2 regions of the Geodermatophilus sp. SYSU D01119 genome follow, and region 1 is predicted to be linked to the other one. Evidence: riboswitches for the same ligand, from Rfam matches in the RefSeq annotation. Region 1 holds a riboswitch; the other holds the start of a gene.

Region 1 (5,624 bases):
GGAGCACCGGCCCGCGCGGGTGGTCGTGGTCGGGCGGCCGACCCTGTCCCGGCCGGTGTCGGCGCTGCTGGCCGACCCGCGCGTGCGGGTGGAGACGGTGGTGACCGGCCCGCGCTGGCCCGACCCCGCCCGCTCCAGCACCTCGGTCACCCGAGCTGTGCCGCCGTCCGGGCCGCCGGCCGACCCCGCGTGGGCGGCCGCCTGGTGGGCCGCCGCGGGGCGGGTGGGCGCGGCCGTGGACGCGCTGCTCGACGACGCGCCCGGCCTGACCGCCGCGCGGCTGGCCCGCGACGTCGTCGCCGCGCTGCCCGCCGGCGCCCTGCTGGTGCTCGGCTCCTCGACGCCGGTGCGCGACGTCGACCGGCTCGCCGTGCCGCGCGGGGACGTGGCGGTGCTGGCCAACCGGGGCGTGGCGGGTATCGACGGGACGATCTCCACGGCGATCGGGGCGGCGCTGGTGCACGGCGGCCCCGCGGTCGCGCTCATGGGCGACCTGACCTTCCTGCACGACCTCCAGGGCCTGCTGACCGGCGAGGGCGAGGCGCGGCCGGACCTCACCGTGGTCGTCCCGGACAACGACGGCGGCGGGATCTTCGCCCAGCTCGAGCCGGGCAGGCCCGCGTACGAGCGCGACTACCGGCGGGTGTTCGGCACGCCGCACGGGCGTGACCTGGTCGCCGTCGCCCGGGCCCTGGGCTGGGAGGCCACCGCCGTGACCGCCGCGGGTGAGCTGCCGGGGGCGCTGGCGCTGGGCGGGCCGCGGGTGGTCGTCGTCCGCACCGACCAGCGCGCGGAGGCGGGCCTCGCCGTCGCCCTGCGGGAGGCGGCCTCCGGGGCGCTCGCCGGTGGCTGAGGAGGCCGTTCCCCGCGCCGTCGTCCCTCGCGCCGTCGTGGTCCGCGCCGGCCAGGGGGAGGTGGTCCCGGCGGCGGGCGTGCTGCACCGGTCGCCCTGACCGGCGCCGGCACCGGCGGCCGCCTGGGTGTCGAGGAGTTCGCCGTGCCGCCTGGCGTGGTGGGCGCGCGGCCGCACGTGCACCACGCCCACGACGAGACCTTCGTCGTCCTCGCCGGGGAGCTGACGGTGTCCACCGACGACGGCGAGGCGGTGCTGCGGCCGGGTGACCTCGCACACGCGCCGCGCGGGGCGCTGCACGGGTTCCGCGACGGGGGCGCGGTGGAGGTCCGGGCGCTGTGTCCCTACACACCCCCGGGCTACGAGCAGTACTCCCGGGACGTGCCCGCCGCGGCGGGGGCCGGGGTCGAGGTCACCGACGACCTGCTGCGTGAGCTGCGCGCTCGTCACGCGACGGAGGCGCTGACCGATCGCTCGCGCCCGGGTACACGACGGATGACCGACACGCCGGACGCCGTCCACTGTGAGTGTCAACACGACGACAGTTACCAAAGCGGTATGTAACGTTTCGGTCGCGCTCAGCAAACAGGAGCGCGGCGCCCGGTCCGCCAAACCCTGCCCACCGGTCGCTCACGTCAACTCCCAGGGCAGGGGTGGGGGACCCACTTCCGGCGCGTGACGGCCTACGGGGGCCTGACCTGAACGCGTCTCCGGGGTGAAGCCGCGTCCCGCGGCCGGGCACCGATCGCCCGAACCCGACAGCTCACCTCGCCGGCGGTGATCGGGAGATCATCACCATGTCCAAGCACCGCGCACCCCGTTACGTCCGCACCAAGAAGGTCATCGCCAAGGCCCCTGTCGCCGCCGGCGCCACCGTCGTCGGTCTGGGCGTCCTCAGTTCGCCCGCCTCCGCCTCCACCGGCCACGACTGGTCCGGTGTCGCCCAGTGCGAGTCGAGCGGCAACTGGTCGATCAACACCGGCAACGGCTACTACGGCGGCCTGCAGTTCAGCCAGTCCACCTGGGCCGCGTTCGGCGGCACCGAGCTCGCCCCGCGCGCCGACCTCGCCACCCCGGCCCAGCAGGTCGAGATCGCCGAGGCGGTCCTCGCCGGGCAGGGCATCGGCGCCTGGCCGTCCTGCGGGAAGTACCTGGCCGACGGCACCACCGCGGCCGCCGCCGAGGCGCCCGCCGCCCCGGCCGCGCCCGCCGCCCCGGCTGCGCCCGCCGCCGAGGCCCCGGCGCCGGAGGCTGCCCCCGTGCCGGAGGCCGCCCCCGCGCCGGAGGCCGCCACCGCCGCGCCTGCCGAGGCCGCGCCTGCCGAGGCCGCGCCGGCCGAGGCTGCCTCGGTCGAGGCCGACACCGAGGACTACACCGTCCGCTGGGGCGACACCGTCGCCGAGATCGCCGCCGCCCACGCCCAGAGCTGGCGGGAACTGTACGAGCGCAACGTCGACGTCATCGGCAGCAACCCGAACCTGATCTTCCCGGGTCAGGTGTTCGCGGTGAGCGGGGCGGCCCCGGCCGCCGCGCCCGCCGCCCCCGCCGCCGAGGCGCCGGCCGAGACCCCCGCCCAGAGCCCCGCCCCGGCCGAGGCCCCCGCCGGTGGCTCGAACGCCGGGGAGTCCGCGCCCGCCGGCGAGGTCGCCCCGCTCGCCGAGGCCGCCCCCGAGGTCGCCGCGGCGCCCGCCCCGGTCGCCGCCGTCGCCACCATCACCAACAGCTCCGGGCCGATCCACGCCGCGGTGCAGGCGGCCGCGAACGCCGTCGTCAGCGCCGTCCCCGGCGCCGGCGACATCACCCTCGGCGGCACCCGGCCCAGCGCCGTCGACCCCGACGGCCACCCCTCGGGCAAGGCCCTGGACTACATGGTCATGAGCGACGCCGCCCTCGGCGACGCCATCGCGCAGTACCACGTGGACCACTGGGACGAGCTCGGCGTCGAGTACGTCATCTGGGAGCAGCGCATCCTCACCTCGCCCGACGGCGCGTGGCGTGCCATGGAGGACCGCGGTGGCGTCACCGCGAACCACTTCGACCACGTGCACGTGAACTACGTCGGCTGACGACAGCCCGACACGAGGACCCCGGCCGCCCGCGGCCGGGGTCCTCGTCGTACCGGGGCGGGCTCAGGACAGCGACGCCCAGTACGCGAGGTGGGCGCGGTGGAGCCAGCCGTCGACCCAGGCCCGGTCGGGCAGCGGCGGCACCGCCGGGCTGTCGCGCAGCGCCACCAGCCGCGCCTCGGCGTCGTCGACCGCCGCGACCACCTCGGCCAGCGGCACCTCGCCGCGGCGGACCCGCCGCAGGTACGCGCGGTCGGGCTCGGGCACCGGCAGCGTGATCCGGCCGGTGCGCAGCAGCTCGACGCCCTGCAGCCCGAGCCGCAGCGCGTGCGTCGCGAACTTCACGTCGAACCCGTGCGCGTCCACGAGCTCCGCCCGGCCGGGGCGGGCGCCGGTCATCGCCGCCCGCTGGGCGCGCAGGTAGCCGAGGAAGCGGTCGGCCGCGAGGCGCGAGACGAACCGGTCGGCGTGCGCCACCAGCTCCGCCCCGGTCTCCGTGCGGACCACGACCTCCTCGTCCGGCACGAACAGCAGGAGCAGGACCGTCGGGTTGCCGCCCAGCGCCAGGCGCGCCCACTTCCGCGCCGAGTAGACGACGACGTCGAGGTCACCGGCGCCCGAGCGGTTGGCCAGCCCGCCGGGCCGGTCCCAGGCGGTGTGCCGGTGGTACTGCTCGAACGGCACGGTCGCCGTCGTCGACAGCCCCGCCGGCACCCGGCCGGTGCCGGTCACGAACTCCGGCGGCTCGAGGCAGATGCCCATCTCGTCGCGGTCGTCCTGGCCGGCCACCGAGGTGCCGTGGACGCCGGACCCGACCTGGGCACGCAGGACCGTCCCCCGCTCGGCGATCGCGCGGGCCTCCGCGGAGGCGTGCGGGTGGTCGAACGGGGGAGGCAGGGAGCGGTCGCCGGGAACGGTCGGGACGGGACGCACCGGGCCACCCAACCAGGGCCGATGGCCCCTGCCGACCGGATTCCCCGGCGCTCAGCCCGGACGCCGCCACACCAGCCCGTAGCGCCAGAACAGCAGGCGGCGGACGCGCACGCCCGGCAGGACCGCCCGGGCCCGTGCCCGCACCTCCCGCACGGTGAGCTCCGGGTCCCGCATCGGCATCCCCGGCGCGGGGAGCTCGACGGGCAGGCCGCGCACGGCCCGCCACAGCCCCACGGCGCGGTCCGCGACCGCCGCGGCGAGCTCCACCGGCAGCTCGTGGGGCAGGTCGGTGCGGGGCAGCGCGACCATCGCCAGCACGCCGCCCGGGCGCAGCGCCGCCGCGAGGGCCCGCAGTGCCTCCTCCAGCGGCAGGTGGTGCAGCACGCTCATGCCGACGACGGCGTCGTACGCGTCGCGCGGCAGGGGGAGGGCCAGCACGTCGGCCTCGAGGACCTGTACGTCCCCGGGCACCCGTGCGCGGGCCGCCGCGACCATCTCCGGTGAGCGGTCCACGGCGTCCACCCGCGCCGCCCGTCGCGCGAGCGCCGCGGCGAGGTCACCGGCGCCGCAGCCGACCTCGAGCACCCGGCCGGCGCCGCGCGGCACGGCGCGCAGGAGCAGGGGCCGGTAGTGCGCGTTGTGGTCCCAGCGCAGGTCGGGGACCAGCCGCATCAGCTCTCCAGCGCGGCCTGGAAGGCGGCGAACTTCGACTGGGTCTCGGCGAGCTCGGCGGCCGGGTCGGAGCCGGCCACGATGCCGCACCCGGCGAACAGCCGGGCCGAGGCGGGGTCGTCGTCGCACAGCTGCGCGCACCGCAGCGCCAGGCCGAACTCGCCGTCGCCGCGGGCGTCGAGCCAGCCGACCGGTCCGGCGTAGCGGCCGCGGTCCATGCCCTCGAGCTCGCCGATCACCGCGCGCGCGACGTCGGGAGGGGTGCCGCAGACGGCGGCCGTCGGGTGCACGGCGTCCACCAGGTCCAGCAGGCCGGCGCGCCCGCGCCCGCCGGAGCGGCGCTGGGTGCCGACGACGTCGGTGGCCAGGTGCCGCACGTTCGGCAGCGTCAGCAGCGAGGGCTCCACCGGCACCGACAGCGCGGTGCAGAAGGGGTCGAGCGCGCGGACCAGGGAGTCGACGGCGAGGGCGTGCTCGGCGCGGTCCTTGGAGCTGACCAGCAGCCCCGCCGCGAGCCGCTCGTCGTCGGCCCCCGCGCCGCGCGGCGCGGTGCCGGCGAGCACCCGGGCCGACAACTGCCGCCCGGTGCGGCGCAGCAGCAGCTCCGGGGTGGCGCCGAGCAGGCCGTCGACGGCGAAGGTCCAGCAGTCGGGGAAGCGGGCGGCCAGGCGGTCGAGCAGCCGGCGGGCGTCGAGCGGCACGTCGGCGGTGACCAGCAGGTCGCGGGCGAGCACCACCTTGGCGAGGTCGCCGTCGCCGATGCGCGCGACGGCGGCGGACACCGCGCCGCACCAGGACGCCGGGTCGAGCGCGCCGTCGGCGTAGCGCAGCCGCGCGGGCGCCGGCGGCAGCGGAGCGGGGGAGGGCAGGTCGCGCGGGTCGGCGTCGCCGGTGGTGGTCATCCACGCGACCCCGCCGCGGCGGCCGACGACGACCTCCGGGACGACGAACACCGACGTCCCCGCGGCCGGGTCGAACGCGATGCTCGCGAACACGACCGGACCGGAGCCGGGGACCCCGACGGCGTCGTCGACGGCGAGCGCGGCGCTGCGGTCGGCCCACCAGGCGGCGGCCTCGGCCAGCGCGCCGGGACCGGAGAC
Region 2 (5,624 bases), on a different contig from region 1:
CCGTCGACGGGCTGCGGATCGACCACCCCGACGGCCTCGCCGACCCGAAGGGCTACCTCGACCGGCTGGCCGAGGCCTCCGGCGGGCGCTGGACGGTGGTCGAGAAGATCCTCGAGCCCGGTGAGGACCTGCCCGACAGCTGGCGCACCGCCGGCACCACCGGCTACGACGCGCTCGCCGAGGTCGACGACGTCCTCGTCGACCCGGCGGGCGAGGCGGGCCTGACCGCGCTGGACACCGAGCTGTCCGGCCGGGAGGTCGACTACGCGCAGCTGGTGCACGACTGCAAGCGCGAGGTGACCGACGGGATCCTCGGCTCGGAGGTGGCCCGGCTGGTGCGGGTGATCGGCGAGCTGCCGGGCGTTGACGTGGAGACGGAGAAGGAGGCGCTGGCCGAGCTGCTGGCCACCTTCTCGGTCTACCGCAGCTACCTGCCCGACGGCCGCGAGCACCTCGACGCCGCGGTGGCCGCCGTCCGCGACCGCCGGCCCGACCTGGTCGCCGCGGTCGACGCGCTGCACCCGGTGCTGGCGCAGGCCGGCACCGAGGCGGCCACCCGCTTCGAGCAGACCAGCGGCCCGGTGATGGCCAAGGGCGTCGAGGACAGCGCCTACTACCGGTGGGCGCGCTTCGTGGTCCTCAACGAGGTGGGCGGGGACCCGGCCCGGTTCGGCAGCACCGTCGAGGAGTGGCACGAGGCGCAGGCGCGGCGGCTCGCGCGCAAGCCCGAGTCGATGACCACGCTGACCACGCACGACACCAAGCGCAGCGAGGACACCCGGGCCCGCCTGGCCGTCCTCGCCGAGGTGCCCACCGAGTGGGCCGACCTGGTGCGCGGCTGGCTGTCGCGCCACCCGCTGCCCGACCGGCCGCTGGCGCACCTGGTGTGGCAGAACCTGGTCGGCGCCTGGCCGCTGTCCCGCGAGCGGGCGCACGCCTACGCGGAGAAGGCGGCCCGGGAGGCCGGGCTGTCGACGACGTGGACCGACGTCGACGAGGAGTTCGAGGCCGCGCTGCACGCGATGGTCGACGCCGCCTTCGACGACGCGACGACGCACGGCGAGATCGAGGCGTTCGTCGAGCGGATCGCGGCGGCGGGGCGGTCGAACGGGCTGGCGCAGAAGCTGCTGCAGCTGACGATGCCCGGCGTCCCCGACGTCTACCAGGGCACCGAGCTGTGGGACCACTCGCTGGTCGACCCGGACAACCGCCGCCCGGTCGACTACGACGAGCGGCGCGCACTGCTGGCCCGGCTCGACGGCGGTGAGGTGCCCGGGGTCGACGCGACCGGCGCGGCCAAGTTGCTGGTCACCTCGCGGGCGCTGCGGCTGCGCCGGGACCGCCCGGAACTGTTCACCGGCTACACGCCCGTGCAGGTGACCGGGTCCGCCGCGCAGCACGTCGTCGCCTTCGACCGCGGGTCCGGGGAGCAGGGCGGCGCGGTGACGGTGGCGACGCGGCTGCCCGTGGCGCTGGCGGCGTCCGGCTGGGGCGACACCGCGCTGGCGCTGCCCACCGGAGCCTGGCGGGACGTCCTGACCGGCACCCGGGTGGTCTCCGACGCCGGCGGGACGCCGGTGGGCGAGCTGCTCGCCCGGCTGCCGGTGGCGCTGCTCGTCCGCGACTGAGACGGAGGTCACGCGGGGACCGGGCGGTCGCCCGGCCCCTGCGTGACCTGCGGCTCCTCCCCGTGGCCGACGAGGCGCCCCTCCCGACACGCCCGTGACGCGTGGGGCGGACGAGCCACGGCGTGACCCGTTCGTTACCTTGGCTGCGCACGCGGGTCCAGAACGGCCACGTGCCGGAGCCGGTCCGCCGAACCCCGTCCGCCGGGCTCCGTTCCTCTGCACAGCCAGGACGGGGGTGGGGGACCCATCTCGGCGCCTGCACCGTGGTCACGGGGGGACCGGACGCAGCGCCTCGGGGTGAAGCCGCACGTCGTGCGGCCGGGGCACCGATCGCTCCGAACCCGACAGCTCACCTCGCAGGCGGTGGATCGGAGATCCCCCATGCGCACGTCCACCTCCCTGATCCGCCGTGCCCTCGTGACGACCGGCGTCGCGGCGGTCGCCCTCGGCGTCGCCGCCGGCCCCGCCTCGGCCGCCGCCCCCAACGACTGGGACGCCGTCGCCCAGTGCGAGTCCAGCGGCAACTGGTCGATCAACACCGGGAACGGCTACTACGGCGGGCTGCAGTTCAGCCAGAGCACCTGGGCCGCCTTCGGTGGCACCGCCTACGCGCCGCGCGCCGACCTGGCCACCAAGGCGCAGCAGATCGCCGTCGCCGAGCGCACGCTCGACGTCCAGGGCCCGGGCGCCTGGCCCACCTGCGGCGAGGGCCTGGACCCGTCGGCGCCCGAGGCGGGGTCCCCGGCCGCGGCACCGGCCCCGGCCCCCGCTGCCGCCCCGGCCGCCGCGCCCGCCGCCTCCGGCGACACGCACACCGTCGTCCGCGGCGACACGCTGGCCAAGATCGCCCGCGCCGAGGGCGTCGACGGCGGCTGGCGGGCGCTGTGGGCGGCCAACCGCGACGCGGTGCCGAACCCGAACCGGATCTCGGTCGGCCAGGTGCTGCAGCTGCCGTGACCCGCGTGCGGCGGCCGGGGCTCCCCCGGCCGCCGCACCTGGTGGCAACCCCGGGCGCAGCGCAGTGGCCCGCCAGCCGGCCGCGGCGCAGTGGTCGGCCGGCCGCGGCGCAGTGATCGGCGGGCGGCAGCGCAGTGATCGGCGGGCCGCAGCGCAGTGATTGGCGGGCCGCAGCGCGGGCAAGACGGTCCGGTCACCCCGCACGCCCCCTGGAGGTCCCCGCATGTCCGCACCCGTCGAGTTCGCCGTCTGGGCGCCCGTGCCCGAGCGGGTGCGCGTGCAGGTCGACGACGCCGTGCACGACATGCGCCGCGACGAGCGCGGCTGGTGGCGCGCGGAGGTCGAGGCCGGCCCCGACGCCGACTACGGCTTCCTGCTCGGCGACGACGACACGCCGCGACCCGACCCGCGCGCGCGGCGGCAGCCCGCCGGCGTGCACGGCCTCTCCCGCCGGTTCGACCCGTCCGCGTACGCCTGGGGCGACACCGCGTGGACCGGGCGCCCGCTGGCCGGCGGCGTCGTCTACGAGATGCACGTCGGCACCTTCACCCCCGAGGGCACCCTCGACTCGGCGATCGACCGGCTCGGCCACCTCGTCGACCTCGGCGTCGACTTCGTCGAGCTGCTGCCGGTGAACACCTTCGACGGCGCCCACAACTGGGGCTACGACGGCGTGCTCTGGTACGCGGTGCAGGAGAGCTACGGCGGCCCGGCCGCCTACCAGCGCTTCGTCGACGCCTGCCACCAGCGCGGCCTCGGCGTCATCCAGGACGTCGTCTACAACCACCTCGGGCCGTCCGGGAACTACCTGCCGCTGTTCATGCCGGTCTTCAGCGAGGGCGGCGCGAACACCTGGGGCGAGTCGGTGAACCTGTCGGGGCCCGACTCCGACGAGGTGCGCCGCTACATCCTGGACAACGCGCTGATGTGGCTGCGGGACATGCACGTCGACGGGCTGCGGCTCGACGCCGTGCACGCGCTGGTCGACGAGCGCGCCACCCACGTGCTGGAGGAGATGGCGCGCGAGGTCGAGGCGCTCTCGGTCGCCGTGGGCCGGCCGCTCACGCTCATCGCCGAGAGCGACCTCAACGACCCGCGCCTGGTCACCCCGCGCGTCGCCGGCGGCACCGGCATCGACGCGCAGTGGAGCGACGACTTCCACCACGCGCTGCACGCCACGCTCACCGGCGAGGGGCAGGGCTACTACCGCGACTTCGCCGAGGCCGGGCTCGGCGGGGTGGCCAAGACGCTCACCGGCGCCTTCTTCCACGACGACGCGTGGTCGAGCTTCCGCCGTCGCCACCACGGCCGGCCCGTGGACACCACCCGGCTGCCGGGCTGGAAGTTCCTCGGCTACCTGCAGGACCACGACCAGATCGGCAACCGCGCCGTCGGCGACCGGATCTCGGCCACCCTCTCCCCCGGCCTGCTCGCCGTCGGCGCCACCCTGGTGCTGACCAGCCCCTTCACCCCGATGCTCTTCATGGGCGAGGAGTGGGGCGCCGCCACCCCGTGGCAGTTCTTCACCAGCCACACCGACCCGGACATCGGCCGGGCGACGGCGGAGGGCCGCAAGAGCGAGTTCGCCGGGCACGGCTGGGACGCCGACGAGGTGCCCGACCCGCAGGACCCCGAGACCTTCCGCCGCTCGAAGCTGGACTGGTCGGAGCCCGAGCGCGAGCCGCACGCCCGGCTGCTCGAGGTGCACCGGACGCTGCTTGCCCTGCGGCGGCAGCACCCCGAGCTCGTGGACGCCGACCTGTCGGCCGTCGAGGTCGGCTGGGACGACGAGGACCGCGTGCTCGTGGTGCACCGCGGCGGGCTGCGCGTGGTGGCCAACCTGTCCGGCGAGGAACAGGAGGTCGACCTCGACCGGACGGCGACCGGCGTGCTGTTCGCGACGTCCGGCGAGCCGGCGCTGGACGGGACGACGGTGACGCTGCCGGCCGAGAGCGCCGCGATCCTCACCACCTGATGCGCCGGCTGCACCCGGACCCCGCGGACGGCCTGTCCGACGCCGACCTGGCCGAGGCGTACCGGCTGCCGCCCGGCCGGTCGCTGCGGGTGGACTTCGTGACCTCCCTCGACGGGGCGATCGCCGTCGGCGGGCGGAGCGCGGGGCTCGGGTCGCCGGGCGACCAGCGGGTGTTCCGGACGCTGCGGGCGCTCGCCGACGGCGTGCTGGTGGGCGCCGGCACGGCCACCGCGGAGGGCTACCGGCCGGTGGACGCCGACCCCGCCGTGGTGGCGCTGCGGGCCTCGCTGGGGCGGCCGGCGGCGGCGCCGGTCGTCGTCGTGTCGCGGCGGGCGTCGCTCGCGCCGGACGGCCGGCTGGCGGTGCCCTCGACCGTGCTGGTCACCTGCGCGGCGGCGCCCGCCGAGCGCCGGGCCGCGCTGGCCGCCGCCGGCGTGGACGTGCTCGTCTGCGGGGACGACGACGTCGACCTGCCGCTGGCGCTCGACCGGCTGGCCGGGCGGGGGCTCGAGCAGCTGGTGTGCGAGGGCGGGCCGGCGCTGCTGGCGGCCGCGCTGGAGGCGGGCGTCGTCGACGAGCTCGACCTGACCCTCTCCCCCGCGCTCGTCGGCGGCGAGGCGCGGCTGGTCGGGCCCGCGCTGTCCGCCGTCGTCCGCCCGCGGCTGCTGCAGGTGCTCGAGGAGGACGGCGTCCTGTTCACCCGCTACGCGGTGGGCGCCCAGCACTGAGCCGAGAGCTCCTGCGCCTGCCGGCGGGCGTCGGCCGTCGCCTCGCGCTGGGCGGCGTCGAGCGGGACGGCGGCCAGGTCGCGCAGCGCCTCCCGGGCGGCGGCCGGCTCCTCCCGCCGCACGGCCAGCTCGGCGAGGAAGGCGAGCGCCTCGACGCGCTCGACCGGGTCGGCGTCCGGGGACCGGCGCAGGGCGCCGGCGAGGAGCTTCGTGGCCTGGTCGACGTCGCCGCGGGAGTCGGCCGCGACGACGGCGTCGGCGAGGCTGCGGGCCAGCCGGGACGCCGGCACGGCCGACTCGGGCTCCGCTCCGCCGCGCACGACGCGGATCCAGTTG

Evidence for each region. A riboswitch is a leader RNA that binds a small molecule or an ion and turns the genes downstream of it on or off. The one in region 1 is predicted to bind cyclic di-AMP.
Region 2: another riboswitch for cyclic di-AMP. It lies ahead of ACI79X_RS19855 (transglycosylase family protein); the one in region 1 lies ahead of ACI79X_RS09465 (transglycosylase family protein).

Annotation. Positions count from the first base shown of each region.
Region 1 covers NZ_JBJGYL010000009.1:113,497-119,120, reverse strand. Annotated here, with positions in the region: gene menD (2-succinyl-5-enolpyruvyl-6-hydroxy-3-cyclohexene-1-carboxylic-acid synthase) at 1-853, shown strand, start outside; gene ACI79X_RS09470 (cupin domain-containing protein) at 998-1,417, shown strand; cyclic di-AMP (ydaO/yuaA leader) riboswitch at 1,477-1,646, shown strand; gene ACI79X_RS09465 (transglycosylase family protein) at 1,651-2,919, shown strand; gene ACI79X_RS09460 (nucleotidyltransferase domain-containing protein) at 2,983-3,852, opposite strand; gene ACI79X_RS09455 (methyltransferase domain-containing protein) at 3,904-4,524, opposite strand; gene ACI79X_RS09450 (isochorismate synthase) at 4,524-5,624, opposite strand, start outside.
Region 2 covers NZ_JBJGYL010000031.1:7,973-13,596, forward strand. Annotated here, with positions in the region: gene treY (malto-oligosyltrehalose synthase) at 1-1,628, shown strand, start outside; cyclic di-AMP (ydaO/yuaA leader) riboswitch at 1,872-2,006, shown strand; gene ACI79X_RS19855 (transglycosylase family protein) at 2,010-2,585, shown strand; gene treZ (malto-oligosyltrehalose trehalohydrolase) at 2,809-4,560, shown strand; gene ACI79X_RS19865 (dihydrofolate reductase family protein) at 4,560-5,288, shown strand; gene ACI79X_RS19870 (VOC family protein) at 5,264-5,624, opposite strand, start outside.